DNA from 4 places in the Paenibacillus pseudetheri genome. Region 2 is predicted to be linked to each of the others. Evidence: riboswitches for the same ligand, from Rfam matches in the RefSeq annotation. Region 2 holds a riboswitch; each other region holds the start of a gene.
The links. A riboswitch is a leader RNA that binds a small molecule or an ion and turns the genes downstream of it on or off. The one in region 2 is predicted to bind cyclic di-GMP.
Positions count from the first base shown of each region.

Region 1: another riboswitch for cyclic di-GMP. It lies ahead of L1028_RS13615 (glycosyl hydrolase); the one in region 2 lies ahead of L1028_RS07635 (anti-repressor SinI family protein).
Region 3: another riboswitch for cyclic di-GMP. It lies ahead of L1028_RS04520 (thiamine pyrophosphate-binding protein); the one in region 2 lies ahead of L1028_RS07635 (anti-repressor SinI family protein).
Region 4: another riboswitch for cyclic di-GMP. It lies ahead of L1028_RS16290 (DUF6612 family protein); the one in region 2 lies ahead of L1028_RS07635 (anti-repressor SinI family protein).

Region 1 covers NZ_CAKMAB010000012.1:135,654-143,843, reverse strand. Annotated here, with positions in the region: gene L1028_RS13625 (discoidin domain-containing protein) at 1-2,290, opposite strand, end outside; gene L1028_RS13620 (glycosyl hydrolase) at 2,341-3,897, opposite strand; gene L1028_RS13615 (glycosyl hydrolase) at 3,990-5,510, opposite strand; cyclic di-GMP riboswitch class I at 5,523-5,602, opposite strand; gene L1028_RS13610 (sugar phosphate nucleotidyltransferase) at 5,750-7,123, opposite strand; gene L1028_RS13605 (UDP-glucose dehydrogenase family protein) at 7,598-8,190, opposite strand, start outside.
Region 2 covers NZ_CAKMAB010000006.1:119,748-127,937, reverse strand. Annotated here, with positions in the region: gene L1028_RS07640 (2-oxoglutarate dehydrogenase E1 component) at 1-1,527, opposite strand, end outside; cyclic di-GMP riboswitch class I at 1,998-2,082, shown strand; gene L1028_RS07635 (anti-repressor SinI family protein) at 2,110-2,265, shown strand; gene L1028_RS07630 (helix-turn-helix domain-containing protein) at 2,474-2,803, opposite strand; gene L1028_RS07625 (TasA family protein) at 2,963-3,565, opposite strand; gene sipW (signal peptidase I SipW) at 3,650-4,237, opposite strand; gene L1028_RS07615 (hypothetical protein) at 4,239-5,423, opposite strand; gene L1028_RS07610 (aldo/keto reductase) at 5,803-6,780, opposite strand; gene L1028_RS07605 (PadR family transcriptional regulator) at 6,899-7,462, opposite strand; gene L1028_RS07600 (MDR family MFS transporter) at 7,468-8,190, opposite strand, start outside.
Region 3 covers NZ_CAKMAB010000004.1:25,021-33,210, reverse strand. Annotated here, with positions in the region: gene serA (phosphoglycerate dehydrogenase) at 1-1,364, shown strand, start outside; gene L1028_RS04535 (SDR family NAD(P)-dependent oxidoreductase) at 1,432-2,265, opposite strand; gene L1028_RS04530 (helix-turn-helix transcriptional regulator) at 2,432-3,388, shown strand; gene L1028_RS04525 (methyl-accepting chemotaxis protein) at 3,511-4,761, shown strand; cyclic di-GMP riboswitch class I at 4,956-5,052, shown strand; gene L1028_RS04520 (thiamine pyrophosphate-binding protein) at 5,181-6,815, shown strand; gene L1028_RS04515 (carboxymuconolactone decarboxylase family protein) at 6,826-7,194, shown strand; gene L1028_RS04510 (hypothetical protein) at 7,235-7,585, shown strand; gene L1028_RS04505 (3-oxoacyl-[acyl-carrier-protein] synthase III C-terminal domain-containing protein) at 7,639-8,190, shown strand, end outside.
Region 4 covers NZ_CAKMAB010000016.1:84,523-92,712, reverse strand. Annotated here, with positions in the region: gene L1028_RS16305 (FprA family A-type flavoprotein) at 1-879, opposite strand, end outside; gene L1028_RS16300 (CapA family protein) at 1,114-2,130, shown strand; gene L1028_RS16295 (NADH-dependent flavin oxidoreductase) at 2,230-3,351, opposite strand; gene L1028_RS16290 (DUF6612 family protein) at 3,505-4,353, opposite strand; cyclic di-GMP riboswitch class I at 4,471-4,562, opposite strand; gene L1028_RS16285 (Cof-type HAD-IIB family hydrolase) at 4,770-5,570, opposite strand; gene L1028_RS16280 (pseudouridine synthase) at 5,663-6,427, opposite strand; gene L1028_RS16275 (RsmB/NOP family class I SAM-dependent RNA methyltransferase) at 6,430-7,950, opposite strand; gene L1028_RS16270 (DUF309 domain-containing protein) at 8,053-8,190, opposite strand, start outside.

The DNA.
Region 1 (8,190 bases), on a different contig from region 2:
AAGGAACCAACCCACTAGCTGTAATCTGGATCTTGTCAGATATCTTACCTGAACCCTTTACCTTTACAGCATACGTATACTGCGTGCCCTCTCGTAAATTGCGGTCTATATAATGAGTTTCTTTGATATCAGAAGCAATAGTCTTTAGTTCGCCCCCATTTCCAGTCGCTCGCAGCAGTTCATAACAAACGCCTGGAGCCTCTAGCCAATTTAACTGGATAGACAATCCTTTGACTCCCGTAGCTTTAAATCCCTGAGGTGCAGTATGGACAACCTTTGTCGATGGCTGCAAAATATACTGTACGGCCTCTCCCGGGGCTAGTGTTTCTTTAAATGTTAGCTGGGGAGAAGCCTTCTTCCCCGGCACATAACTTCGTGCTTGCTCATACGTATCCCCATTACCAAAACGTTCACCTTCATATACAGCTTGTTTCGGCATCTTGACGTTTACATTAATGGTCTGTGGTGTTGTCTCAAAATTAATAAGATTCACAAGCACTTTGTTAGAGGTAGCACCACTTCCAGCCAGCGGCTTCAAGGTAGAAGTGTCCACAGCCCGGACATAGACAAGCTTGTCAGCTAGTGCATTTTTATTGGTAACCTCGTAGGTTAACGGAGCTCCGTGTGTAGCGTAAGCAAGACTTAATCTTCGCATAATGCTGACACGCGAATCCTCATTTTGTTTCGTATAATAAATCTCTGTCGAGGCCGGATCATGCTCCTCCAGATTAAAATCATATTTAAATAAACTAAAGTCCTTAAAAAAAGCAGCATGCTGCACAAACATATCCGCATAACCAATCTGTGCTCGCATGATCCGATCGAAAACAGCAGCTGTTCGCTCGCTAGCTCCATATTGATAAGCATCTTCATGACTATCCGAGGTCCCAAATTCAGTAGTCAGCATGTTTTTGCTAAGCCCATCCACCGCTCCACCAAAAGTTTTTAAATTCTCGGTAAAACTGCCACCTTGGCTATTACTATAGGAATCTCCATAAGAGTGACCATTCGTAAGATCCGTAACCTCTTCAAGCTGTTTACGCTGCTCCGGATCCCGCTCCCAACCATCCGGGTCACCACATTGTCGAACGGACCCATTCTGATAGCCGCAAGGCTTCTCCTTATAGCTCGGCCAATACGCCCAGCCTGGTGCAACCGTAAGCAAATGTGGGGCAATCTGTTTCCCCTTCTTATTCAGCCAATTTGCAATTGCCAGATTGACGGCCTTGGAACGATTGAATAGTCCTGGTTCATTATCCACTTCGTAGTACTGAAAATAGGAGCCATATTTCTCAAAATAATCTGTCAGCTTCTTAACCGCATCCTCCGGCAACGAGCCGTCATCCTTCAGTTTAATATCACCGGTATACAAATGCAGTGCGACTGCCTGCGTATTATAATCCCGCAATACCTTATAATATTCCTCCATATTAGAGCAGGAACGGTCTACATCACTAACACAGCTGGCACGCATAATATTACCACTGTAAGCTACACCGAGCCATTTCATCACATAAGGTAAATGTGTAACTGCACCTTTATCAAAATAAAACTCCTTATTATTCACCACTGTACCCGTCAGTGTATAGTTACCATGAATCGGCTCTTGTATGGGTGTATTTAAAGATTCCAGACTTAGGTCATCCCAAGTCCAGCCTATATATTCATCTTCCTTCTCGGAACAATATAGGCAGCGAATCGTTTGCAGCTTCAGTTCATTCGATCCTGTCTTCAACTGCTCTTTCGGAATATACAGTTCATAGGTTTTGCGGAAGCCGTACTCACTTTCTGTATCAGCAATTCCTGCGATCTGGATAATCCCTGAAAGCTGCCGATTAGAAAATACACTCATCTGCGGAACCGATTTATACGCCTCAAGAATGCCTACACGAAATAATAGCCCATTCGCCGGAATCTTGTTCAGCTGGTAATTAATCTTCAGCTCAGGAAACGTCTTTCCATTAAGACCCGAGGGGATATTCTGAAGTTCTGAGGTCTTGACGGTAGATGAATTCATATGAATGACTGCATTGTTATCAGAGGCGCTGATATCCCCAAATTCATTCGACGATCCGTCATGCTGCCCGAGTCTCCAGATGATTGCGCTCTTTGGGAACTCGGGGCCTAAATCCTTACCGGCTGCAACATTATCCACCTTACCTTTCAAGGTCCCATCTACACCGAATATGGAAACCGACAACAGAAGTAAGATGATCATTGTAGAAGATTTTAGCAGGATCATTAATGGTCTATTTCCACACAACTTCATTCTTCTATTGGTTGTTCCCATCCCCATGTCCTCGCTTTCTTCCGGATGTCTGCCCGTAGAGCTTCAATAAATCAAGGAAAAAATAATGCGTTTTGAGGAATCACCGTCTGCTTCTGGCGTGGGCTTTCCCACATTAGACGAATACTTGCATCTCCGCGATTCTCATAATATTCAATTTTAATATCATGCAGGTTTCCAGCAGTTAATTCAATGCTCCCCTTGTTTAGGGTAGCGCTATGGTCCCGCCAATCGTCAATAATCAGCTTGTCATCGATCCAGACGCGGACTCCATCATCGGAAGACACTGTGAATGTGTATTTTTCGCTATAAACTGGCTTGACCTTCCCCTTCCAGCGTACAGAAAAAATATCCTGCCCAATCCCTGTTGCCGGTGATTCGCCCTGCCAATTGAAATCAATCTTGTTGTCATTACGTGCCACTATCGGCTGGTCAGATAAATCAGCATTATTAAAATATTCTCCGGTCAATCCGTTTCGTGAGACTTTTGCAACTTTATTGGTTGTAGCGGCCATTCTCCGAATAAAATCCTCTCTCGACACGGTGTAGCGATGGCTCATGAATTCATTGATCTGCTGCAGGGTATTATTCTCGTTGAGCATTTCCCCCCATGTCATCGTATACACCCAGTGATTTTGCGTTTTGGATAATTTATCAGGATTAGGCAGCTCTCCGCTCTCGCCAATTCCGATAGGCTTACCAGCAGCAAGCTTAAGCAAACCTTCATAGTAGGACTGCTTATAATCGTTATTGTAAATATCTGCCGCCAGTACATCGACCTTATCTGCTCCCGGATAATAAGCTTGATATGGATCTGACCATTCATTCGGCGCATTGGGATTCCAAACCCACAACAGATTATTCAGCTTGTGTGTATTCACTAAACGATCGTACATCAGGTTCCAGAGCACGGTAAAATTATCTTTACCTCCCCACCAGAACCAATTGCCGTTCATTTCATGATAGGGACGCCATAAGACTGGAACGCCGGCATCACGTAATTCTCCTAGATATATAGCAATCTCGTCAAAATCGGCCATTAAGCTCTGATATTGAGAGGTTCCAGGGGTAACATAAGCATTAAACTTCTCCTGACTTAGTTTCATGGATACGTTAGACCATTTCGGAGAAGTTCCCGGCAGACTCTGATGGAACGTCATCGCTACGATGCCACCCTCTCTCGACCATTTGATCGCGCTGTCGACAACAGCTTGACGCTGAGAAGCAATGGTAGCTTTGGATTGGTTAGTTATTGCTCCTAATTCGTAACCATGTAATACGGCATGCTCCCCAGAGGTGTTCTTTACCTTATTATTGAGTTCATCCGGACTTTCCAGATAATCGTGCTGGCCCGCCATAATCCCTTTGCCGCTGAAATTGGCCAAATCATTAAGCAGTTGACTGGCTTCCTCAGAAGCTAAAGGATTAATGGGTACCGCAGGTAGTGTGATAGATATTGTGGAAGTAGTTGTTGTAGTGGTAGCTGATGTGGTAACATTCTGAGGCGCAAGAAGGCTGCGTGCCTCACTCAACGGCAGAAAAGACAAAATAAATATTGTGAGGACAGGCACAACAGTGACAAGAAACGGGTACTTACAATAAAAGCGCAAGTTAATCCTCCTTCCGGCAGCCTCCACAGGTGCTCAAGTGATCATATTCCTGTTCAGGACAAGCATCTTTTTAGCCAAATGAGGACTATCGCTTAGGTGAGATCTGAGAGGAACAACACGCTAGAAGGAATGGTTCCTTTCGGCTGACTTGGACTTTTCCACATCAGCTTTACTCTGGCGTCCCCCTGATTCTCGTAATATTCCACTTTGATATCATACAATTGTCCGGCCTTCAGAGTGATACTTCCTTGACGCTCTGTTACACTCTGCTCTATCCAGCTATCAATTACGGGTATCCCATCAATCCAGACACGTATTCCATCATCAGATGCGCTGTAGATTTGATAAGTTTCACTATATAGAGCCTTCATTTTACCGCTCCAGCGTATAGAGAAATTGTCTATACCAAGAGAAGCATCCGGCGTTCCTAACTGCCAGTTAAAATCAATCACTGCATCGTTCTTAGTCAGGGCTGGTGTTCCCGATAGCCGCATGTTTTTAAAGTATTCACCCTTCAATCCATTCTTCAATGGAGGGAGTGCTTCCTGTTCGTTAGCGGGCGGGAGCATCCCCGAGTTATATTTATCCCGAGTCAGTGTAAAGCTGTTATTCATAAAGGTTTGGATCGTTTCTATGCTGTTATTTTCATATAGAAATTTTCCCCAACTCATCATAAATACCCATTTACTTTGCGACTGCAACAGTTTGGTCGGATTTGGCAAATCGCCATTCTCTCCGATAGCAATGGGTTTACCAGCAGCCAGACTAAGCAAACTGTCATAATATTGTTGCTGGTAGTCATTCTCATAGATATCTGCTGCCAAAATATCCACCTTATCCGCACCCGGATAAGTAAGGGCATAAGGATCTGACCACGCATTTGGAGCGTTCGGGCTCCAAACCCACAACAAGTTATTTAATTTATGAACGTTAGCAAAACGATCATACATAATATTCCACAGTTCGGAAAAATTGTTCTTCTTCCCCCACCAGAACCAGTTGCCATTCATTTCATGGTAGGGTCTCCATAGAACGGGCACCTTTGCATCTCGTAAGCTTTTTAACGAAACTGCGACTTTATCGAGTTCAGCAATCAGACTGCTATACTGCGGTGTGCCAGGGGTTACGTATTTGTCGAATTCGCTTTGGCTAAGACTTCTCTTAACGTTCGACCAATCATAAGAAGTTCCAGGCAAGTTCGCATGGAAGGTCATCGCTACAATCCCGCCGCCTCTACTCCAATTCATAGCGCTGTTCACTACGTTCTGACGCTGCCAAGCTACCGTTCCCTCAGATTGTCCGCTGATCGCACCCATCTCATACCCATGAAGAGCAGCATATTGTCCGCTTGTGGTCTTTAGCTTGTTGTTGATTTCATCCGGACTTTCCAAATAGTCATGCTGTCCTGCGAGAATCCCTTTTCCGGAAATAGAATATAGGTCATTAAGCAACTTGACGGCTTCAGGAGAAGTCTCCGGATTTACCGGATTTCCAGAGCTAGAAGCAGCGCCTGCTGCAGACGGTGCACTCCCAAATCCCAATGGAATCACCGTCAGAAACAAGACCAGAGACAGGAACGTGCTGAGAAGTCGATACGTACGGTAAGCTTTCAAAAAAATCTTCCTTTCGGTAGCTAGGCTGCCACTCTTGCGAAGGCCCTATAGCTTTGCGTCCCTACCTTTCGATAGGTTTGCCATTATCAAATTGAGGAGGATTAATCCCTCTACCGTAAATATCGACTTCATTTAATTGTGATTTTAGCGATTTTTGTCTATTATTGAATAATTAGGTCGAAATACCTGTTAGTGATAGATTCAAAGTGGTTATATAGATAGGTTAGAATATTTTAGTCCTAAGAAATGAACTGCTGCAGCTCGATATCATTCCAGTCTAAAGTAATACGAATATTGTCCTCCTCTACTAGTTCAGATCCCGTCTGTACCTCAATAAATTCAACATCGGTTAAAGCGAGAATAGCGTGTTTTGTCCCTTCCGGTATACGAACTACATCACCGGCTTTAACATTATGCATTTTCTCATTCAGCACAATGCTTGCTTCACCGCTGACAATCGTCCAGATCTCACTGCGTTTACGATGTAGCTGATAGCTGATATTTTTACCCTCGGCAATAAATATTCGTTTGGTCAGCACTTCATTCCCTTCATCGTATTTCACATAATCAATGACCTTATAATGTCCCCAGCGGCGCTCCTCGTACATCGGTCTTTGTTCAAAAGACTTCAGCACTTCTTTAATGCGCGGACTCTCGGCTTTATGCGTTACTAAAATCCCATCCGGGCTGGCCGCGATAATCAGATCCTTTGCACCGATGACTGTAATAGGAATATCAAGCTCATTGATCAAGCAAGTGCCTTCAGAATCCGCTGTTACAAAACCTTTGCCAACATGGTTGCTAGTCATTTCCTCAGTTAACGTATTCCAGGTTCCAAGATCCTTCCAGAATCCATCATATGGCTGCACCACGATATTCTCTTCTTTTTCCACCACTTCATAATCAAAACTGATAGAAGACAGCAGCTTATACTGTTTCTGTAACTCTTCATAACCTAATGGCAACCCTTTACGCTGCAAAATATCCAGCAGATACCCTAAACGAAAAGCGAACACTCCGCAGTTCCACAATGCATTTCGGGCGATTAGCTCCTCAGCTTGGATCCGATCTGGTTTCTCCTGAAAGTGACTCACTCTCATAAAACCATTCTCTCCCGCCTGATCTGTGGTAGGAATGATATATCCGTATTTCTCCGAAGGATGTTCAGGAACAACCCCCATCAGCGCAAGATTCGCACCACTTTCCAGCATGGTATGCTCTAATTCAGCTACCGTATCGAAGAATGAAGCCTCCACATAGGGGTCCACCGGTAAGATGGCAATTGTCTCCGCAGGTGAGACTCCCGCTACTGAATATAAGTATGTTGCTGTCAGCGCAATCGCTGGAAAGGTATCGCGGCGTTCCGGCTCGACGATGATCGGCACATCCGCGCCCAATTGACTCTGAATCATTTCCACTTGGCTGCGGCCTGTGGCTAGATAGGAGGAATCCTCCATGCCTCTCTCTTTCAGTTGTCTCCATACTCGCTGAACCATCGACTCCGCTTCGCCCTGAGGACTTTGCAGCACTTTTAGAAATTGCTTCGAACGTGAATCATTAGACAAAGGCCACAACCGTTTTCCTGAACCGCCTGATAAAAGTACTAACTTCATAATTTGTCGCCTCCGCAAAAGGATTGTTATTCATCATGGATTACGCTTTGCTGATTGTGCTGGGATGCGCCAGTAAAGATTAGGATTGCTTCATCGCTTTGCTTGGTCGCCAATTTAAAGGCATTGTTAGGCATAAGCCACTCCAAGGAATATTGGACTTCCGATCGCTGTTATCCTCAGATTTCCTGATTTGAACCGCTTCTTGCGGTAGAAATCTGAGGATAAAGGCGAACGCTACCGCTTCTACAGTTCCAATAATCCTCTCCGTTCCCTTCCTAACAACCTTTTTTTATATGGCTCCAACTCGCTTACGCTCGGTGGAGCAACCTTTCATTACCTTACCGTGCTTCCCGGCTGTTCCAGCGGGAGCTGATGGGATGATTACTAAAGATCTTTTGCCGCCTGCGACGGCAGGGAACAACTAAAGCGAATAGAATCCCTTTGAATCATTCTATTGTTCAAACCTTGTTCGCCCTAAAGATTCATCTCGACAGCCTCAATGACTACAGAATCATTCAGACCACTCAACTGCGGGCGGCCGATTGAATAATAAGATAGGCCAGTACCCTCAATCTGCTCTTTCGTGTAGACGTTACGACCATCGATTAGCACCTTCCGGTGCATAACGTTGGCTACCTTTTGCAGATTTATATCCTTAAAGACTCCCCAAGCAGTAAGCAAACATATGGCATCGCTATCCTCAGCCGCTTCCTCGGGAAGCGAGCACCAACGGAGCTGCGGATGATCATATTGCTGCCGGAAATTATCAGCAGCGATCGGATCGTACAGCTTCACGATCGCCCCCTCCGCTACGAGCATCTCAATAATTTCCCGCGCAGGGGTCTCACGAACATCATCTGTGTTTGGCTTGAACGCCAAACCCCATATCCCTATAACCGCACCGTTCAATGTCCCTAATGATTCACGCAGCTTTGGAATGATCATGAATCGCCGCTCTCTATTCACCTCAACTACGGATTGCAGTAGCTTAAAATCGTAATCCACGTTACCGGCGATTTGGATAAGCGCATTGGTGTCTTTAGGAAAGCAGGAGCCGCCATAACCAA
Region 2 (8,190 bases):
TTGTACATCTTCAGCTGTAAGGATTTTTTCACGCTGTAGCCGCTCCGCATACACCTTGTAAACGGTTGGATGATTACGTACCTTACCGTATACGATAGGTTGTGTAGTTTCAGGATCATCCATTTCGTTATGTCCATGACGACGGTAGCCGATGAGATCAATAACGAAATCCTTTTTGAATTGATTGCGATATGCGCTAGCTAAACGAACAGCTGATATACAGGCCTCAGGATCATCTGCATTGACATGGATAATTGGAATTTCATATCCTTTGGCGATGTCACTCGCATAATGCGTTGAACGGGAGTCTTCACTTTCTGTCGTAAAGCCGATCCGGTTATTAACAATGATATGGATCGTTCCACCATTCTGATAACCTTGAAGTTTGCCAATATTAAGTGTTTCTGCAACAATCCCTTCACCTGGAAAAGCTGCATCGCCATGCATCAGTACCGCCATAGCTTTACTGGTATCAATCTTCGGCAATCCGGCTGTGCTCCGATCTTCTTGAGCAGCACGAGTGAAGCCTTCCACGACAGGATTGACGAATTCCAAGTGACTTGGGTTATTCGCTAGTGTTATTCTTGTGCGTACGGTTTCTCCTTCACGGACAGCGCGGTCTGCACCGAGATGGTATTTCACATCACCCGTCCAGCCATAGTTAATGCCTGTAGAGCCTTCGGAAGGGAAGAGCTCCTTGTTCGGAGAATGATGAAACTCTGAAAATATAATATCATAAGGTTTGCCCAAAATATGTGCAAGAACATTGAGGCGACCACGATGCGCCATGCCCATCAGAATATGCTCTGCGCCGTCATGCGCAGCAGCGCGTACGATTTCATCCAGCATCGGTACGAGAGCGTCATTGCCTTCCAAGCTGAAACGCTTCTGACCCACAAAGGTTTTGTGGAGGAAGGTTTCGAATTGCTCTACTTGAATCAGGCGATTTAGTAGCTCCTTACGTTCTGCATTATTTAAAGGCGCTGGTGAGCTTGTTGATTCTGCCTGTCTGTTCAACCATTTCAGTTCTTGTTCTTCATGCACATGCCCGAATTCATAGGCGATTGTCTTGGTGTAAGCCTGACGCATACGCTGAACTGCATCCCATCCGGTATGCACATCATTTGGCGCATTCTCCCAAATGAGCGTGGCAGGTAGTGCGATCAAATCCTCACGAGTCAGCTCGTAGGTTTCGAGTTCGAGATATTTAGCCATGGGATTGTGATCGCGCTCAAGCGGATCAATATCAGCGGCCATATGGCCATATATACGAATATTAGCGATTAGCTTGGAAGCTCTTACTGCCTTTCTAAGCCATTCGGTGTCTCCCGAGATGCGAGGCTGAGGAGCCGGTTCGCTATCCAGTGTTAGGGGTGGGGGACCCGAATTTGTAAAAAGCTCGCGATAATTATTCTCTACGGTGGAAGGATCTTTCACAAACTGTTCATATCTTTCTTGAATGTAGCCTAAATTGGGTCCGTAATACTTACTCCAAATGGATTCGTTATAGGGCTCTTTGGCTGCCATGAATACATCCTCCTTAACGGATGAACTCCATACGTGACATTTTGTGTCAACGCTTACTGGAGCTGTGATGATTGCGGTTTCATTTCTCATCTTATTGTGCTACTTTCCACACGTGTAATCAATTCATTCTTTCGTCCAATACGTTCGCAAAATGGTATGGGTTAGCTTGTTCTAATGAAAAGAACGCTGTTTCTTCTCATTACCCATTCCTAAGGCCTACTAAAATGATTCTAATATCCTTATTTTTAACTAATAGGGAAGGAAGCATCATTATATTGGCTTAATTAATTTTAGAATAGGACGAGTATCGTGTTAATAGGACAAGATATCGCACAAAAGAGCTTCTATTTTTTGTTTTTTAATGGAAAAACTAATCAGAAATCGACACACTTTTCCACTTTAGTATAGTATAATGTTATTGCAGTTAGCGATTTTCATATATTTCAAAGTAGATCCTTTCGTGTAAAGGGTCCAGTAAAAGGTAAACCTGCCGAAAGGCAGGGGCACAAAGTCGCGGGTCTAAGGTAGAAATACTATGACAGCCGGATTGCCTGGGGACGTAAAATCTTAGGAGGAGATTTTTTGGACAAGTCCAACCAGGGAAGCAACAGAGAACAGCAGGTCATTGATCTAGACGTTGAGTGGGTACATTTATTATTAGCAGCTAAGAAGGCTGGCATAAAGGCAGATGAAATTCGTCGATTCTTCCATGAGAAGACTGTGCAAGCCGTGCAGTAATACATTTAGTGCGTTATATTTTGAAAAAGGGCACAGCGATAAACTCGCTGTGCTCTTTTGCGGTATAAATCAAAGTGTAATTTTCACACCGTATATGATTATTGTATTCTGCAAGAATTCAAACGCCTTCGCAGTCCATGTTAGGAGGGCGAAGGCGCTTATGTTTGATAGTATGAGTAGAAGAGGATCTTATCAGGTCGGGTGCATATTAATCCTTCTGATCAAGGCGCCATTTCTGGTAGTCCAGAAACTCCTTGAATTCGCGTTTGCTTATGCCTGAGGCCATAGCTTCCTGCACCAATCGGAACCATTCCGAATCTAAAGGTGATTCCTCAGCATCATTAGGTTCTCCATAGAGCAAAGCGTGGATAGATACCTGAAGCGCGTCGGCGATCTTTTCGATAAACTGGATTGAAGGATTGGATTGGATGTTTCTCTCCACATTGCTAAGATACGACTTAGCAACATCCGCTCTGTCCGCAAGCTCAGATAGGGACAAACCCTTTTCTAGGCGGAGATGCTGGATACGTTGGCCCATATTTTGTGGCACTATGCTGACGCCCCTCCGTAATTTTTGTTATTAGTATAGCAAATATCAATAAATTCGACAAAGTTTATTGTAAAGAGAAAAGCAGCATCTGCTTATCCGCTTTCCGGAATAAGAATCTGCTGCTCTTCGAATGGAAGACTTATTAGATTAGTAGTCAGTTCCTCTGGCTTGTTTAGCAAAGAAGTCCCAAGTCAGTGTCAACACATCTTTTTGGAAAATGTTCTGATCTTTACCGTCATCTACAAATTCGAACTTAACGGTGAAGCTATCAGATGTACCTGCTTTAATACCGGATGCTTCATTGCCTATGAACGGTAATTTTTCTACGAGATCAGGTGTTGAATTTTGCAAATCAGCTAGTGTTGTTTCATAAACTACAATATCCGGAATAATGTTACCGCTCTTATCCTTATTTTGCAGGAATTTAACTTTAATGAATTTACCTAAATCAACACCATTGTTGTTACCACCTACGTCATTAACGGAGTATTTTGTTTTGAGAACAATAGAGCCGATATCGATGTTACCATCATTATTCAGTTTGAAATCTCTTTTGATAGTATCACCTGGTTTCAATTTATCCATATTAACGATAACAGAAGGGTCAGAGTTCAAATCCAGTGTACCAGCTGCGAATGTAGAGGTACTTGTTGCAGTGTCGCTAAAGTAAGCGAAAGTTCCTCCACCAATCAATGATAAACCCAGTGCTGCAGATGCTACGCCAAGACCCAATGTTTTTTTGATACCCATAATTAAAATTCCTCCTCGGTTTTTGTGGTTAAATTTTATATATTGTAACTTCCGGTTCGTAAGCGGAAGCGGACAATCAACGAATTACTGTATTTCGGTTGGGGGTGGAGAGGCAGGCAGTATGGCTGCATTTTTCTTTTCGAGAGCAGCTACAGCCTTCCATGATGAATACAGGGCATAGAGCAGGAGCATCAAGCCTGGTACGATCATGAGCACGACACTTCCGGCTTTGGAAACCGCGAAATTCATAGCGTAACCTACGTAAGGTACGGTGACCCCTGTATACTCAGCTACAACATTCGTGGAACTGGTAGGGTTCATATCAGGTGCATCATTGTTATCGCCTTTCGTACGATACATGGCTTCACCAGTAGCTTTGTTCATTGTTGCTTCTACAACACGGTGAGTAATGAGCAGGTTTTCTTCATTTCTAAAGGTGATAACATCGCCCTTTTCGAAACGATTCATATCTCCTCCCGGTTTTAAAGCGACAATCGATCCGGTCTGAATCCCTGGTTCCATCGAACCTGAGAGTACCGATTTGATCTGGTATCCGAAGAAGGCAGGTTCACCGCCGGAGGCCTTTGATAAAACTACGGCTACCACCAGCAGAATGAATATCACAAGCATGATGCTCGATAATGTATTGTTGATCATTTTTTTAATCCGCATATTATTCTCCACCTTTGTCTTGTTGAGGGGCCGTAGGAGCTGGTGTTGCTGCCGGTGTGGAAGGGGTTGTATCTTCCGCCTTTGGCGTCTCCTGAGGAACCTTTTGCTGTGGTACATCTTGTGGAATCGTCGGCTCTTCACCAATTTCCGGATCGACCGGGTTAATGGCTGGGGCTTCAGGTTGCTCTTGATTTATGTTCTCTGGAGCAGCTTCACCTGTCGGTGGAGTCACTTCTGTTTTTGCTTTCTCTTCAGCTTCAGCTTTCGCTTTGTCCTCGGCTTCTTGCTTTTCTTTTTTCGCAAGTGCCAAACGTTCCTCTTCTTTCTTCGCTTGTTCCAGCGCCTCTAGTCGGGCTTTCTCGAGCGCTTCCAATTGTTGTTCACGGGTTTGGCTGATCAATTGGAGCTGACTCTGAAGATTACTGATTCCTGAAGTAGCCGATTCTTTAAGACCATTCATTTCAGTATTGAGATTTTCATAAGTGGAGGTAAGTTCGCTAGAGATATTGCCGGCCGGCTGACTAAATGGAATCAGGAAAGGTAACGGCTGCTGAAACGCCTCATTGCGTAACTCGGGTTGTCCATATACATCACTGGTCACTACCGAAGCTAATGGAAGGCCGATGTCATGTATGGAGTTTAGGTATTGGATGACTCCATTTAAGGAAGCATTCAAGGATTCAGAGATTACGCCACTTTGATTCAGACTACTTTGCAGCTCTGTGAAGAATTGTTCATCCTTGATTTCTAGACAGTTTGAATCTAGAGAGGTCATATATCCTCCAATCTGGAATAAGACGGCTGCTGCTGCGTTCAGCTCACTATTGATTTCGTTCCAAATTTGGCTGTTGGTGGCTAGTTGCTCATTCACGCCATCGATTTGAGATTGAAGCGCAGAGATTTGCGAGGAAATCTCTTGTGCTGCGACATCAAGCTCATCCAGCCTCATGCCTTCTATTCCCGAAACGTCTGAGAGACTGCCTGAAGGGGTATAGCTTTGCAGCGATCCTTTTAAAGTAGTAGCTCTTTCGATATGATCTTTGAGTTCTGTTAAAAGATCCTTGATCGAGTTTGGAAATACTTCGCAAAAGCTAATTGTGCTAGTGGTTTGCGTAGTAGCTCCAAAACCACCATAGGTACTACCCACTTGCTGCGAGGTAGTTAGAAACAAAACGGAGACAGCCATTCCTGATTGCAGAACACGTAATCCGATTTGCCTCTTTCGTTTAGGTCTTCTTTTTGCTGATCTGGGTCTCAGAGGAATACCTCCCCTCAATGTCTTGAATTTCTTTGGTTCGTTATTATTGTTCTTTATTAAGAACAACTTCTGTAATGAATAATACATGGAATAAATTGAAAAGAAAACTGTCAATAAGTCCCGTTTGTGCTCTATAAAGAACAATAATGTTAATGTATCTCTATTTATCTCCATTTTTCGCTTGATATCTATTTTTATTCTCAATAGAGAACGATATATAAGAGGCGACTGTATTAAAAATAGCCTAATCATGCGAGAGGCATGATTAGGCTATTAAGAATTCTTGCGAGTTTAATTGTGGGCTCTGTTAGGGAAGACGAGTACCACGTGAACTAACATATAGGTCATACCATTCTTTTCGAGTAAGCTCCAGCTTGTCCGCATCGGCGCAGGCAGCGATACGCTGGGGATTCACAGTCCCAATCACAGGCTGAATAGCTGCCGGATGTGTCATTAGCCAGGATAGCACTATGGCTTCGGGTGTTGTTCCTTTTTCATCTGCAAGTTGTTTGACCATGGCAGCTGTCTGGACGATATTCTCTGGTTGATCCTCTAATGAACGTCCGCTAAATAAGCCTTGTGCGAGTGGGCCCCAAGCTTGAAGCTGAATGTTCTCCATTCGACAATGTTCAAGGGTTCCTTCGGGAAAGGTAATATCCTTCCAAGGTTCACGGTTTACACTGATTCCAGCATCGACCCAGCTGAGCTTGGCTAGGCTCATGTGTAGCTGGTTTACGATAAAGGGTTCATCGCAATAGGCTTGCAGCATTTTGATCTGCGCTGCGCTCATATTGGAGACGCCGAAATGACGAACTTTACCTGTTGCCTTTAATTGATGCAAAGCAGAAGCTACTTCCTCCGGATCCATTAGGGGGTCAGGCCGATGGAGCAGCAGAATATCAATATATTCCGTTCCTAGTCGCGACAATATTCCATCTACACTGCTTAGAATATGCTGGCTTGAGAAATCAAAGACATTAGAGCTGTCTCCAGGCTCCATTAGCTTAATACCGCACTTCGATTGAATAATGATTTCTTCTCTGAGCCCTGGGCGTTCTTTAAAGATCTGACCGAATACCTTCTCGGCTTTACCACGGGTATAAATATCTGCGTGATCAAACATATTGATACCAATAGATAGTGCAGCGTCGACGGCCGCATGTCCTTGCTTAACATTCTCGGCGGTAATCGGTTCATGATCCCAGCCCCCACCAAATCCCATACAACCTAGAGCAATACGGCTGGCTGGTATACCGCGCTTGTTTAAAGGCAGCGTTCTCAACAATGTGATTCCTCCTAGGAAAATATGATTGCGTACACGTACATATTGTACACGCTTAGATTCTAGTATGATATTTATTGTCTCTGAAAAAGCGGAAAAAAGAGTAGAGGTCCTAAGGACTCTACTCTGTATTAAGTGGTGTTCCAATGTCATTCAACTTGCGTGCTACAACATCATCATAGAGACGTTGCAGGCATTTTAATTCAATAAGGGTGTGTTCATAGGTGCCGTACATGAGATGAAGGGCGGAACGAGGAACAATAGGAATATGTTCTTCATATACCTGATAAGCCAGATTCACCTGATGTTCGGTTTCCCGAATACGTTCTTCGAGCAGCTTCTCCACCTTGTTTTGATCAACATGACGGGACATGGCTAGAGCCATATACATCGGATGATAGAAGGGCTCGTTCTTTTTAATTTGCTGTAGAATTAACTGCTCGAATAAATTTTTACCTTGCTCAGTAATACCGTAAATGGTTTTGTCTGGGCGATCACTGCTGCTAATCACCTCTAAAGCTTCTATATAGCCATCTTGTGCAAGTTTATCGACAGCGTAGTAGAGAGACCCAAGCTGGAGCTTTGTAATCCGGTCCATGGAGCGTTCTTTCATGACTATTGTAATTTCATAGGGATGCATATTCCGTTCAAGCAATAGTCCGAGAATAGCCAATTTCATCGACATAATCGTTACCTTTTACCCTCGGACGCCTGAGCAGTTTTACCCGGAATGGTGAGGCGGTCTTTTGGCATAAGCAGCACAAAGACTAAACCAAGGACGGCAGGAATCAAAGCCCACATAAAGGTATGTGCGATAGAAGAGGACAGTGCACTAGATATTTTCTCTAAAATTTCAGGTGGGATTTTGGCTCTTGCTTCAGGTGTCAGGGCTGCCCGTGGATCGCCGAAGGCTGCTGACTGCTCACTTCCGCCAAAAGCTTCGCTAATGCCGCTAGTGAAGTTGTTACGCTGAATAATACCGAAGATCGTAATCCCCAGCGTCATCCCAAGCGAGCGCATAAAGGTACTTGTTGAAGTTGCCGAACCGCGTTGGCGCATATCGAAGTTATGGATAGCTGCCATGCTTAGCACGGAGAAGGAAAAGCCCACGCCGAACCCAGTCAAGGCCATGAATACATTAAGCATGAGACGGGAGGTATCTGGTGATAAAGTGCTTAGACTGTAGACACCTGCTACAAAACAGACTGCGGATAGGATCATAATGTTGCGGAAGCTGGTTTTGGTTGTAAGTAGCCCACCGGTCTGACTGCCCACGACCGTACCGATCATCATCGGCATGAGGATCAGTCCAGAGTTCGTAGCGGAGCCGCCAAATACGCCCTGTACAAAGATAGGAATGTAGATGGTGGCTACGATAAAGGCAGAGCCATAGAACAAGGCTGTCACACTACT
Region 3 (8,190 bases), on a different contig from region 2:
ATAATATCAAACTGGATGCTGCAACAAAGCGTGGTATTGTTGTAATCAATGCTCCTGATGGAAATACAATTACGACTTGTGAGCATGCTTTCGCAATGATGATGGCTCTGGCCCGTCATATTCCACAAGCTTATGCAAAAACAATCGGTGGAACCTGGGATAGAAAAACATTCATAGGTGTAGAGCTTCGCGGCAAAACTTTAGGTGTACTCGGAATGGGCAGAATCGGTAGCGAAGTGGCTAAACGCGCCAAAGCTTTCGGTATGGAAATTCTTGCTTTTGATCCTTTCCTAACAGCTGAACGTGCTGAAAAGATGGAAGTTAAATTGGCTTCTGTAGACGAGGTTGTTCGCGGAGCAGACTTCATTACTGTGCACACTCCACTTACGCCGGAAACACGCCATATGATTTCTCGCCCGCAATTCGAGGTGATGAAAAAGGGAATGCGCATCATCAACTGTGCACGTGGTGGTGTAATTGATGAAATGGCATTAGTAGAAGCTATAGATAGCGGTATTGTTGCTGGCGCTGCGTTCGACGTATTCGAGAAAGAGCCGCCGCAAGCAGATCATCCTTTCCTGTCTCATCCAAAAATCATCGTGACTCCTCACCTTGGCGCTTCTACGATTGAAGCTCAAGAGAATGTGGCGATCGATGTTTCGGAGCAAGTGTTGCATATTCTGCGTAATGAACCGTTCATTAACGCGGTCAACATTCCTCCAGTGGCTCCAAGTGTAATGAATAAGCTTCAACCTTACTTCACGCTTGGGGAAAAACTGGGCAGCTTTGTTACCCAAATTGCAGCTGCTGCTATCCGTGAGATCCATGTTGAATACGCTGGTGATCTTTCGGATGTAGATACCCAACCACTAACCCGCTACATTGTAAAAGGTGTGCTCTCCCGCCACTTTGCAGAGGACGTTAATATCGTAAACTCCATGCATTTGGCAAAAACACGCGACGTGAACGTAGTAATAACTAAAGCTTCTAAAACTAAAGGCTTTACCAATCTGATTACTGTTACTCTAAAAGCTGATCGTGACCAAGAGTATCTTGTTGCCGGCACCCTGCTGCAAGGTTATGGAGAACGGATTGTTCAAGTGAATAAGTTCCCCGTTGATATTGCTCCTGAAGGTCATCAAATCTTTGTATCCCATAACGACAAAGTAGGGATTATCGGACTTGTGGGTACATTGCTTGGCGAGAACGATGTAAATATCGCATCCATGCAAGTAGGACGTAAAATTGTTGGGGGCGCTGCAATCATGCTGCTGACCGTTGACAAAGCTGTTCCTAAGCATGTCCTTGTGAAGCTTGCTGGTTTACCAGAAATTAATACTGCTGAAGAAATCATCCTTCTTTAATCTATAAAAGGCCATTCCAGAATACACTGGAGTGGCCTTTCTTTTATTTAATGAATCTTTTTCTTCCCTACATTATGAATGATGGGATTATCCTTCCATCAATATCAGTAAAACCATACTTTTCAGCAAGCTTTCCAACCTGCTGCGGCTCACCGGACATAGACATAACCTCTGGATCAGCGGCTAGTGCAGCTACAGCTCGACCAATATATGTCGTCGATTCACTCATTTTCAGTTCCCCAACTTCTTGCCAATGTTCCTCATCTGTATTCATGGCTTCTAGAACCGCTTCTGTTCTCATCCATCCAGGTGAAAGTGAAATAACCGCAATGCCGTCTTCCTTCAACTCCTTCGACAATCCGAAAGCCATACGTAAAAGTGCATTTTTAGAAAGATCATAATAAAAGTTGCCTAAATATTTATAATGATCCCAGAAGGTTGTATGGATAATTAGACCACCAGTTTTTGCCTTGCGCATGAAGGGAATTGCGTAATAATTTGTGATCATCTGTGCTTTCACACCGGCATTAAACATATTGTCCCAATGAGCTGTAGGTAACTCCCAAAAAGGCTTCTGCTCGATAGCTAAATCATTTCCTCCCCATACGTTGTTAACTAAGATATCGAGTCGTCCCTGCTCTTCAGCGATCTGACGGATCACTACTTCTGTTTCCTGATCCTTCGTATGGTCACATCGTATTACCGCACCAGAACCTCCACTCTCTTTTATTTCTCTAAGTACGCTATCTATGCTCCCCTTAATATGTTCTGTGGCGGATATATCTGTGGTCCTCCCTGTAATATAGACAAAAGCACCTCTTCTTGCTAATTCTAAAGCGATCCCCTTCCCAGCACCTCTGCTGCTCCCGGTAACTAATGCGACTTTCCCTTTCAATGTCATAGTCCTCAACCCTTTCCACATAAATTCAGATTTCAATATTCTGTAATCATTCCTTACGTTTTATAAGTATAATCCGTATATATGACATCAACTGACATATATAATATAATTAGAAATAATTAATGGTGATCGTTCAATAATTAATACGAGGAGGGACAATAGCCTAATGAGAGCCGACCGTTTGTTATCTATATTGCTTCTGTTGCAAAACCGCGGAAAAATGACTTCTAGAGAATTGGCCCAAACACTCGAGGTATCAGAACGAACTGTGTTTCGTGATATGGAAGCATTAAGTGCTTCAGGGATACCCATTTTAGCTGAACGTGGTCGTGAAGGAGGTTGGATGCTTACTGAAGGGTACCGAACCTCCCTAACGGGAATGAAGCCACTAGAGATTGGTTCACTGCTTCTGTCCGCTGACGCATCTATAATGAAGGATCTGGGGATACAAGATGACTACTCTTCCGCTGTTCTCAAACTAGAGGCTGCATCTTCACATCGAACTAGTAACCCAGCAAATTACCTAAGCGAGCGTATTCATATTGATGGCGCCAGTTGGCATCCTTCGGATGAGACTTATCCGTTCCTCTCTGTACTGCAGGGAGCACTTTGGGAGGACCGCAAAGTAAAAATCACTTATCTCCGGAGCAACGAGACAACGGTCCGTTTCATTGAACCTCTTGGGTTAGTTGCAAAACGCGGCGTTTGGTATATCGTAGCCAAAAGCAAGGATGAACTACGAACTTTTCGCGTGTCCAGATTAGTTAACGTTGAGGAGACTCATGAGTGGTTTAAAAGACCTGATGACTTTGATTTAAAACAGTACTGGGAGGAGTCCACCACGGCCTTTAAAGCAGCACTGCCAAAGTATCAAGTAAAGCTAAGGGTCAGAACATCTGTCTTAAAAGAATTACAGCGAGAAAGATTCGTCTCCGTCCAATTGATAGAGCCAACTAGCAATGCAGAGTGGGTGAACTTAGATGCCGAATTTAATACGATCGAGTCTGCCTGCCAGATAATCCTTTCTTTTAGTCCATCGGTTATTGTACTTTCACCACAAGAACTTTTAGAGATGGTAAAGTCTGCTATCGCAAAAATTTCCGCTATTTATGAGAATTTTTGACACGAAATCTAAAGAACTACTCCTAAAAGAAGATTTATGTCAGTTCTTACTATAGACCAATCACCTTTAAATCCCATATAATAACACCAATACATAATATTAATAAGGAGGACATTATACCAATGAACTGGATGCATAAACTTCCGTTAAAACAAAGAATTGTTGCCGGATGTTACCTCGTTGCCACACTATTTGCCATTCCTGTTTTAGTTACTTTTATGATCTTAGGCAACATTATTTTGGGTATTGTACTAATCGTTGTTCTTGCTGCATTAACTTTACCCGTGGCCCGCTTTGTCGAGAGAACGCTTACATCTTCTTTTGATGATATCGCGAATGTATCTCATAGTATTTCAAAAGGGGATTTTACAAGTAGAGCCGACGAGAACGGGTCTATGGGGGACGTAAGTCGTTCCTTTAATACTATGATTGACAAGCTCAAGAAGATTTTGACAGAAGCATCACAAATCACTCGTCAAGTTATGGATGCAAGCCGTGGAATCGAAGATAAGAATCAGAATTTAAAAATTGTCATGGCACAGGTAGCCTCTTCGTCTAACGAGCTAGCTCTTGGTGCAAATGAAATATCTACGGATATCGCTGAAATGACAGAATCCATTAAAGATATTGAGAATAAAGTATCCAATTATACGAACTCAACGAAAGAAATGAACAGACGTTCAATACATACATTAGAACTAGTTGAACAAGGACGGCAATCCGTTGATACTCAAGCTGAAGGCATGCGTAAAAACATCCAGGCTACTCAAAAAGTAGCTGATACTATCGAAGCCCTGTCTCAAAATGCTCGCGGAATTACGATGATTACAAAAACCATCACAGAGATCGCTGAGCAGACCAACCTCTTATCGCTGAATGCCTCCATCGAAGCAGCACGTGCCGGAGAGCATGGTCGAGGATTTGCTGTAGTCGCACAGGAGGTTCGTAAACTTGCCGAGGAATCAACGGCTTCAACAAAGGAAGTCTTTGGCTTAGTTCGGAGCATCGAAACTGATATCAAACAAGCGATTGACAATATCGCTATCAACGAAGAAGTCGTACAGGTACAGAATGAGATGATCACTCAATCTGCTCATATTTTTGCTCAAATTGTGCAAAGTGTGCAGTATATTACCGAGCAAATCTCTTCCTTCTCTGCTGAAAGTGATCTGATGTTGGAAAGTGCCTTGAAAATCTCAAGTGCAATAGAGAATATCTCTGCAATCACACAGCAAACCGCTGCCGGCACCGAGGAAGTATCCGCCGCTATGAATGAACAAATTAATGCCCTGCAGTCCGTCGCTGAAGAAACTGAGAAAATGACACAGGCTGTGTTTAATCTACAGAAGACCATCCATATTTTCAAGTTTTAAGTCATTTGCAAATCATATAAACAAATCCAAAAAACTCCCCCTAACTTTTGACTTAGGGGGAAGTTTTTTTGGATATCTATTACTTCATAGGTTGGACAAGACTTTCGTCAAAATTCGAGTTAATTTGCGAAAATATATTGACAAAGGCCCTCTAGGAATATATTGTAAAGGAAAATTATTCTTATAAATTTTAAAATTAATATTGGCAAAATCTTCGAAAGAGGATGACGCAAAACCATGGATCTACAGCCTCATTTTTAAATCAGAGGCCATGACTGCCAGGTTGCTGAAAACCAAGACGACTGAACTATTGTTCAGTCTCTATGGCGATTTATGCCACCAACCTGTGCCCTATTTCAGAGCACAGGTTTTCTAATGTTTGATTTCAAAATAACAATCAACTTGTGAGGTGTATTTTTTTGAAGACAGTCGCAGATTACATGTCGGAAGCACTACGGAACCTAGGTGTTACCCATTCCTTTGGTATTATTGGCAAATCCATTTGTCCTATCGTTCTCAAAATGGTAGATTATGGTATTGAATTTATTCCTGGGAGACATGAGTCCAGTTCCGGCTTCGAAGCAGCCGGGTATGCGCTGAAAACTGGAAAACTAGGTGTAGCTTTTGGTACTTCAGGTCCTGGTGGAACAAACCTATTAACTGCAGCAGCACATGCTAAGGCCAACAACCTACCTGTCCTATTTATTACTGGCCATCAATCTATTAAAGAGCTTGGAATTCCCCAATGTCAGGACTCTACCTCTTTTCTAGCTGATTTAGCTGATATGTTTAGACCTGCCACCTTATATAGCAAACTTATTGAACGTGGAGATCACTTTAGCACAATCTTTAATCATGCCATTTCCATTGCTTTGAGCGGTAATCGCGGCCCCGTTCACCTTTGTATTCCCTTTGATGTACAAACGGAATTGCTAGAGGAATGTAATATTGTAATTCCTGAACGCGAATCACTGGTTAGCCACGCAAATATCGACCGTGTACTTGATGCTATAAATAACTCAAAGAATCCAATAATTATCGCTGGGAAAGGCGTTAACCGCTCAGGAGCACATAGTGAGCTAATTCAATTAGCGGAAACATTTAATATTCCTGTTGTTACATCTCCAGGTGGTAAAGGGGCTATAGCTTGGGATCATCCACTCTATCACGGTCCAATTGGAGTAGGCGGTTGTACCCATGGGGATGACTTATTGAATCAAAGTGATCTATTTATCGTTCTCGGCTCACGTTTAAGTGATATGACTATTTGTAATCTTAAAAGGGAAAATCATCCTACAACATTAATTCAGTTTGATAGCGATCCGACTTTTGTCGGAAAAATATTGTTCTCTAAAACGATTCCAGTGACTGGAGATCTACGCGACAATCTAGTTTGTTATCTCAATAATATTGACACGAACAACATCACAAAACGCGAAGCACCGACAAATTCCGATTATACCGAAGAGCCTCCGATTTTACCAAGCCTTTCACTTGCATCGGTCTTGAGTACGATGAGTGATTTGATTCCTTATAACAGCACAGTCTTTGTTGATGATGGAAGTCACGGTTTCCATGCTGCGAAATGGTACAAGGTTAAGAAACCGGGCAGTTTTGTTTTCGATGCTTACTTTGCTTGTATGGGTAATTCCATCGGGATGGCGATTGGTGCAAAGGTTGCTGCTCCAGAAGAAACGATCTTCTGCATTACAGGAGATGGATGCTTTATGATGCTAGGAGCAGAGATCAACGCTGCTGTCTGCAAGGATATTCCTGTCATATTCATTGTTGTAAATAATAAACAGCTAGATATGGCTCTAAAAGGTATGGAAAAGACTACAGGACGTATTGACGGAACTATCTACGAAGTCCCTATGGACGCTGTAAAATTCGCAGAATCACTAGGCGCTACGGGTTATAAATGTGAGACAGCGGAGGAATTCGAAACAGCCATCAAGGACGCTGTTGCAATTAACCGTGTTGCCGTCATTGAACTGTTAACAGACCGTGATGAGGTCCCTCCGACAGCTCACCGTACTTTGAACCTAAACTAGGAGGTCACTTATGAAAGACAATGTAAACAGTGGTCTTAACCACTTCACGAACCTCTCAGGAGACTACGGAGCTAAAGCACTGGCTCCGATTAAAGAACATTTCCCCGATTTGGCTGAATTTATTATGGGGAATGCCTACGGCGATATTTTTCAACGCAACACAATCGAAGCTGACTGGAAGGAAATTGCAGTTATCTCTGCTCTGATTGCGATGGGTCAGTTTGATCAATTGGGTGTTCATTATGTGATGGCTCTTCGTGTGGGAGTTACTGTAGAACAACTCAAAGGTATTCTATTACACTTAGTACCCGCTATAGGGGCACCTAGAATCATCACCGCTTTTAATATTCTTCTCGAAACGATTGAAGAAATACAGTAATTATTTTCAGTAAAATTAAAGTATTGGGAGAGATGTTAACGTGGGACAGTTTATTTTAAAGACAGACACTACTAAAAAAGTGATCAATATTGAGCTGGAAGGAACATTTTCTGAAGAAGATGGTTTGAAATCAATCCAAGCTTATCAACAAACTATTAATCCTATCACTCCAGCAGACTATGAATTACAAATCGATTGCAGAAAGCTAAATGTAACTGCACCTGATGTTGTACCTCTTTTGGAAGGTTGCTTCGTAATGTTTAAGAATGATGGATTTGTAAAAGTAAATCTAACTCTTGAGAATAACCCAATTCTTAAAATGCAGCTTGCTCGCCTGGGTCGTAAAGCAGGACTAGATAACATCGAGATCATTTCCACGGTTACTGCTTAATTCTTCATATGACTTAAAAAATACTATAGAGTCTTTCAGGAGGATTCATTCATATGACCGGAATTCGTATTCAAGACATTGATATCTATCATCCTAGTAATAAAGTTGGTAACGACTTTTTTATTAAGCATTTTGACGAAAAGGGTATTGATATCCGAGGTCTACTGACCACTTTAGGTCGTGATACGCGCTATAGCATTAAGAATGAGGAAGAAAACTCCCTGACGATGGCTTTCGAGGCTGCCAGTAATGTGTTGGATAACAATGATCTCATTGGCGCAGATATCGATCTTATTGCCTATGCAAGTCAAACTCCTGAATATATCTTTCCTACTAACTCTTTAATGATTCACCGTTTAATTAACGGCGCATCCCATACAATTTGTATTGACAGCAACGCTAACTGTGCGGGTATGACTGCTTCCGTTGAACAGGTGAGCCGGCAAATGCAAGCCAATCCTAGAATTAAACGTGCTTTGGTCATCGGGTCCGATTATGTAGCACCTCATGCAGATAAGAATGATCCTGTCTATTATGCTAACTTCGGTGATGCAGCTGCGGCAGTCCTTCTTGTGCGCGATGATAATGCGGTAGGCTTCATTGAT
Region 4 (8,190 bases), on a different contig from region 2:
ATCAGTGGCACTGCTTTTATCTGCATCCCAGACCTCTGTCTCAATATTATTTTCCTGCAAGCAATCCTGTATAATTTTGGCCATCTTCTTGGTACTATTTTTGATGGTAGTATATACGATCGTTGCCTTTTTTCCTTGCGTCGTTTCGCGGCTCAATGTGGCGTACATATCGATATATTTACGAATGTCCTCCCTGATCACAAACCCATGGGATGGAGCGATCATCCGGATCTCAAGATCCTTAACAGCCTCTAACAGTGTTCTTACATATCTTCTATGAGGATGAATAATAGCTGCGTAATAGCCCTGGAAATCCTCCGTAATATCAAACCCGGCTTCATCGCTGAATAGATTCTCTACAGCAACATGCGTGCTAAAAATATCACAAGGAAATAAGATTTGATCTTCGATACAATAGGTGATCATCGTTTCAGCGGTATGGAGATACGGTGTTTCTTTAAACAACAGCGTTTTCCCGCCAATATCCAGCTTGTCTCCGTCTTTAACCACCAGGAAGTTCCGGCTATGTAGCTTGTACATTTCCTGTAATTCGGGAACAGCAATCTCGGTGCATACGATCGTGGCATTTGCAGCCTTGGCGGCGAGAGCTGCCAATCCACCAGAGTGATCAGGCTCTGTATGGTTAATTACAATGTAATGAATATCTAGAAGATCAATCATTTCACCCAGGCACTCGGCATATTCACGTCCGAATTCCATATCAACGGTATCAATGACAGTCGGCTTACCTGTTTTTAATAAATAAGAATTATAGGTAGTTCCTTTTGCTAGAATCAGGCGGTGAAATGGAACCTGGCGGTTATCGATTTTGCCTATCCAGTAAGTATCCTCGGCGATTTTTTTGAATTGTGTACTCATTTCTTTAACCTCCCATGCTTGATTGATAATGTTTATCAACAACCATATTTTATTATGGCTGCCAAACAAAAAAGAGGATTTGAATCAAATTATGAAAGTTTTAAAAAAATGAATACCTTAAATTTAGACGATCTAAATAAAGTGATTATGCGTTGGATCACATTTTAAATAAAAAAATAACCCATAACAACTTTATGCCATATCCTAATGAAAATAATAAAAAGGTGGATATCCATGACTGAAATACAAATAGCTGCTGTGGGAGATCTAATGGTCAAACGTTATATTATTTCGGATGCTCAACAGCCTGACGGAACCTATTCGTTCAGCCCCCTGTTTGCAAAAGTAGCTCCTTATCTGAAACAGGCTGATTTGACGATTGGCAATCTAGAAACCACCTTTGCTGGAAGTGGCCCCGAATGCCGGAAAAGCCCACGATCAGGCGGTCCGATTTTCAAGTGTCCAGACGAACTGGCCCCTGCACTTAAGGAAGCCGGATTCGACGTATTAGTAACGGCCAACAATCATTGTATGGATTATGGTGCCCCGGGTCTGGTTCGGACGTTACGAGTTCTGGACCGTAATGGAATCGACCACACGGGAACAGCTAAATCATTAGAAGAATCCAAGAGAGCTCTTATTAAAAACGTCAAAGGTATTACGATTGGCATCCTCTCCTACACAGCAGGAACCAACCGAATTCCTGTACCAGTAAGTAAGCCATGGCTGGTTAATCGGATATCTACCCCCAAGATCATTCGGGAGATTCGAGATTTAAAAAAGAAAGTCGATCTAGTCTTGCTTTATCTGCATTTCGGAAGCGAATACCGTTACACTCCAAACAAGAGGCAAAAAGAGCTGGTCAATTTCTTCTTTAAAAATGGCGCCGACATCATCCTTGGGTCTCACCCACATGTTCTTCAACCGTTAGCGCTTCGGGGAAAAAAACAATTCGTTATTTACTCATTGGGGAATTTTGTTTCGACTAAACTAATGAATATTCCTTATACACAAAGCGGTATCATACTTACGCTTAAAATAAAGAAGGATGAAAAAGGACACACAAGTATAACTAACGTCGGTTACATCCCGACTTGTGTAGATCGAAGAATAAAAAGCGGCAGGAAAATTACAGAAATCATCCCCATCCGCGACGCATTAAAGAGAAGCGACACTGATATAAAAACAGAGCGGAGAATTCTCATGAATCGAATGTTGAAACATACGACGACAATCTTAAAGAGGGAATAGAACCGTTATTATAATAGACTGTGGAAATAAAAATAACGTTCCGCGGAATTTACCGTGGAACGTTATAGATTTAGCGCTCAGTAAAAACTATATTTGGGTTTATCGTAAACGATCGGGCATCATTATTTTAAGGAATTCTAGAATACCATTCTCTACTACGAGTTCTTCTCTATCTTGATCAGCAAGTACTCTTCTGATGATATCTTCTTTACCCTCCATCACTTTACTTGTCCAATGAGGATCAATGATAAGAGAACGTCCTACTGCTACTAATTCAGCATTTGTCAACGTTTCCTCTGCGTTCTGTTTGGTACGGATATCTCCTACCCCAATTAAAGGTACACGACCATTGATTTTTTCATGTACATATTGCAGGATTGATTTTCCTTTAAAATCTTCAGATGCAGATACTTTCTTAAAGTCCCCTAATGAAATATGCAGATAATCCAGCTTTTTATCAGCTAATCTATCAATGAGATAAAGGGTATCTGCCATATTAATTCCAGGCTCTTCATATTCTTCTGGAGAAAAACGATAACCGACAATAAAATCCTTAACCTTTGAATTATCAACGACAGCAATAATTGCATCAACTAATTGGTTAATAAAATTAAATCTTTTCTCTAAACTTCCGCCCCATTGGTCTTCCCGACGGTTGGAGTGTGGAGAGAAGAATTGTTGGATTAAATATGTGTTTGCTCCATGAATTTCTACTCCATCAAATCCAGCTTGAATCGCACGTTGAGTCGCTTTTTTAAAATCCTCAATTAAACCGAAAATTTCATCTTCTGCTAATGCTCTTGGAATTTCTGCATTCGGACGTTCGGCAGCAATAGCGCTAGCGGAAACGGGTTGTACGCCACGTAATATTTTTGAATCTGTCATTCTTCCTGCATGGAAAAGTTGTAAAATAGCTTTTGTTCCATTTCGTTTAATAGTCGACGCTAGTTGGCTAAGGCTTGGAATAAACTGATCGGAGGAAACGCTAAGTTCACCTTCCCATCCTTTTCCACCCTCTTGTACATTTGCTGCCGCAGTGATAACCGCACCTACTTCGCCCGTTCTTAGCGAATAGTATTTCAATTCATCTTGTGTTACTACACCGTCATAAAAGCTCATTCGCGTGGTCATTGGAGCCATAACCACGCGATTTTTCAATGTCAGTCCTCTGCGAAAAGTTAATGTTTTGTCTAGTGCTATCATCTTTTTCCCAACTTTCATTAAATTATATTTAACAGGATATTATATACATGCGCATACATATAAATTACAGTAATGATTTATTCTTGTCAACTAATAAAGAACTGCTGTTGAATACAACAAAAAGCGCTGTTCCGCTGAACAGCGCTTTTCGCTCGTTAAGAATCGTCCTGATTATTCTAGTTCGGCCGGTTTTACAATGGCTGCACCTTTGTTATTCTTGGAATATTTAGCTTCGATTTTCGTGGTGTATGTATCTTTTTCTCCGTCACTTATCAGCACATAATTCAGATCGACTGTCAGCTTTTCCGTTTGCCAGGTCTTAGTATTGACGAATAATTTCCACGTTACGCTTTTGGGTTGAACTATCTCACCATCCCAGAGGTTCTCCTGGTCATAGAGTTTGATTATTCCCTTAGCTGCTGTCGGATCGGTTACCGTGAACTGTAGGACCGTTTGTGCGCCAGCAGTGCTGACTTTCATAGATTTTTTATAACTTTTGACCGAATCAAGCATGGAAACAGGATCGTATTGACCTTTGGAGTAAAAAGAATCCCACTCCATCTTCTCCAGTCCAATCCAATACTGTGCATCAGGATCGATTGGCTCCCCGTCATCGTCGTAACCTTCATCTTCAGATTCATCGATCAGTTCACTTCCGTCTACAAGATAGTAAAACTCCTTGTCATTGGCATATAGACTGTAAGATGTTTCTAAAAGACTGCTATCGACGGTGCCTGCTGCGGCAAAATTCGGCAGACGGTTGACATCCAGCTTCAGAGTGTTGGTGTTGCTGATACGTACCCCGCCGCTTTGAACATCCTGTTTTTTGGTCACATCTAAGTGGAAATTCTTTATTGCTTTTGAAGCTGCCGTTACTTTGCTGATCATTTGATCCGCGGTTACTGCTGTTGTGGTAGCTGCAGATACAACTTCAGGATTAGACATCGATCCGATCGTTCCGGACAGCAATAATGCACCCGCTGCCAAACCTGTACCTATTGTTTTTAAAAAACTCTTCATGTACTTCCCCTTTCGGCCCCTTGCGATAATGTAACACCGTAGGTAGGAATAATAAAAACAGCTCGAAATAGACTACACGTCCTTCAGAGCTATTCCTTATGATTTCTAAGACATCCCTATGGCGGCCTGGCGATCATTTCCTTCTGTCAAAAGGTTTTAGACCCACGGCTTTGTGTCATCATCTTTCGATGATTTTACCTTTAACGCGGACTTTCAATTAGTTTAAATCAGATTAAAGAACGCTTGTCCCTTCGTTAATTTTATCATGGTCATATTTACCTGTAAACGACTTATCTTCCATTTCCGTTTACCAACTGATTTACTCGTATCCTTATATCAACGTAAAAAAAGCATAAAACAGGACTCCAGTCCACTTTATGCTTTGTATCTAAACTTATTTTACAGGGTCAAAAAGATTAGGATAAACAATACTTAACCAGCGCATCACGCACGCCATGCTCGTTGTTCGAACCCGTAACAGCATTCGCTGCCGCTTTTACCTCTACCGGAGAATTATCCATCGCCACGCCCATCCCCGCATAAGTAAGCATAGAAATATCATTAAAATAATTACCGATCGAGAGGACTTCTTCCTGCGGAATTCCCAGCTTCACAGCAAGATTTTTTAAGGCGTTGCCTTTAGAGGATTCAGGATGCATCAAATCAACAAAAAATTCACCACTCCGCAAAATGTTATACTCAGGGGTCCAAGTACGCCATTCACGTTCAGCTTCGTCAAGGATTTCTGACTGTGTAAATACAGTAAACTTAACCACTGGTTCACGGAAATCTTCCCAGGCCGGTAACGTCGCTGGCATAATACGGAAGTGCTCATACATATAATTAGCTTCTTTAGTCAGATTCTCTACATTATCAACATACATATCAAAAGCAGTATTCACATCATAATGAATATTGTGCTTACGGCAATAGTCGATATAGGGGTCAAGACCACGTGCATCCATACCGTATTGGTGCAGCACTTCTCGATCTTCCACACGCACCGTCGCTGCTCCATTGTGACCAAGCACGTAACCAGTCAGCCCCATTTCCTCCATGAAAGGAATCGAGTTCTGTGGACTGCGTCCCGTACACAATACGATTTGACCGCCAAGACGTGTAACCTCAGCAATAGCTTCCTTATTCTCAGAGCTTAAGAGGTGATCATCATTTAATAGCGTACCGTCCACATCTAGTGCAATCAGTTTGTATCTCATACTCCACCATCCTTGTCTTTCTTTTTCTATATATATTGAACTTGGCTTTTTGAGTTAAGTTTCCAAAATCAATTTATATATCATTTTCTCTACTATCCTTCTGACCCATCTGCGCCTAAGAGTGCCAGTTCCTCTAACGTCAGTTCCCGACAAGCTCCCAGCGGCAGACTTTCATCCAGCTTCAATTCTCCCATAGATACACGTTTCAGAAAAGTGACTTTTTTGCCAACCGCCTGAAACATACGCTTCACCTGATGAAATTTCCCCTCAGTGATGATAAGTGAAATATGAGAAATCACTTTGCTCCCGCGCTCTCTTCCAAGAATGGTTAAGTGTGCAGGTAAAGTAACGTAGCCATCTTCCAGCTCCACCCCTGCTGCAAAAGCCGCGACATCATCCGAGTCTACATCGCCCTCGATGGTTGCCTCGTATGTTTTCGGGACATGCTTGCGTGGCGACAGCAATTCATGGGCGAGTTTCCCATCATTAGTGATCAGCAGCAGTCCTACAGTATCCTTATCTAGCCTTCCTACAGGAAACGGTTCAAACTGTGCATATTCGTGCTTTAAAAGATCCAAAACTGTCCGATCCCGCTTGTCCTCCGTAGCTGACAGGACACCTGGGGGTTTGTTCATCATAAGATATATGAATTCACGGTAGGTAACAACCTCTCCCCCTACCTCTATTTTATCGGCATAAGGATCCACATGAAACCCACTATCTTTTACCACTGTCCCGTTCACCAATATTAAGCCTTGTTTAGCTTGTTTACGGATATCACTGCGCGACCCCACTCCAATATGGGACAACACTTTATCTATTCGTTGTTTTTTGGCGGGCTTACCTGATTGGCTCATTGTTACATCCACCTCCAGCCTGCGGGATATTCGTTCTTGAGTATACCATCCTGCCACTTACCCCAGCCTGCGCTGTAGCCATCAATGCAGACCAGAACGTATCCCTTTTGGGCACTTCCTATTCTAATAGAGAGACGTTCTTGAGAAATCGACAACGTCTCTCCTTTAAGATAGGAAATAGCTTCATGATTCGTACTGGAGAGTGATACACTTCGGCAGCTTTCTTCGGGATGCAAAGCTGTAGCCATCGGATGTCCCGGGATAAATCTTCCGTTACGGATTTGTCCTACATACCATCCCGGACGAATCGTTTTTAATCCATTTAGTCTTTCCTTAGGAAGTGGAGAAATGTACAGATGGTCACCGAACAGAACCGGATATCCTTTAGGTTCCCACCCAAGCTGATCTCGTACAAAATTTCCATACGCAGTCAAAGCTTGCTCGTCACCTGAAACTTGCCGACCACGGTCAGCGCCACCAGTAGGTTTGTGAGAAGGTTTCCCTTCTTTCCCCCGTCTTCCTTCTGATTTATTGGATGATTTAACGTGTGCTGCACCTTTTGGAACAGTAGTTCTTGCAGATTCATTTAACTTGACCTCTATGTGATCACGTTCCTCCATTGAAAGCCTAATTCCCCCATGTTGTAGTACAGCCATGAAATGTCCTTCGCCTTTCACCTTATGCGGCCACAGTCTTGCTGTACCTGAGAGTTCTCCGAAGCCAGGAGCAAATGAGCCTGTACCTCCTACCGTTACCACTGAGAATTGTGGATGTTCAGAAATAAACTCCGCTATAATTTCCTCATTTTCTTCTGTAGCAAAGGTACAGGTCGAATAGACAAGTATACCTCCCGGTGCCAATGCTGTTGCAGCAGAACGTAAAATATCCCGCTGCATGGATGCATATTTGGCAGGTGTACCCGAATCCCACTGCTTCACCATGTCTTCATCTTTACGGAACATCCCTTCACCAGAGCAGGGAGCATCAATCAAGATCTTGTCAAAAAAAAGCGGGAATGCAGCCGCGATATGCTCTGGACTTTCGTTCAGTACAATACCATTACGAACCCCGTACAGCTCCAGATTTTTGGCTAGAGCTTTAGTCCGTTCTGGATGAAGATCATTACTAACCAGCAATCCTTCCCCTAACAGCTTGGCAGAAATCTGCGTAGATTTCCCTCCAGGGGCTGCACATAAATCAAGTACACGATCACCTGGTTCAATATTAAGCAATTCCACAGGTGCCATCGCACTCGGCTCTTGAATGTAATACAAACCTGCGTGGTAGTGAGGATGTTTACCAGGTCTAGCCCCATTCTCTGTATAAAATCCTGTCGGACACCAAGGAATGGGTTCCAGTCCTAAAGTAGAAAGAGCCTTTAAACTCTCCACGGAAATCTTCAAGGTGTTAACACGGACGCCCCCGTATGGGGTTTCCTTATAAGAATCCGCAAATTGATTATAATCTGTTCCCAGCATGTCCATCATACGCTCGCTGAAAGAACTGGGCAATTGTGCCGCCATGATGCCGTCCTCCTGATAGTATTGCAAAAATTTAGGTGTTTAAAGATTCAAGGAACACCCCTACGGGTGTCCCTTATACAATACTCATATATAGAGGATCTTTTACTTACGATGAAAGGATGTCGGTCTCTGAGGACCACGTCGTTGAGGGTTATTCGGTGTGATAGCTACAGCTGCATTCTCCACTTGGTCCGCTAGACTTGGATCAATAATCTCTATGGTTAGATCGTAATAAGAAAA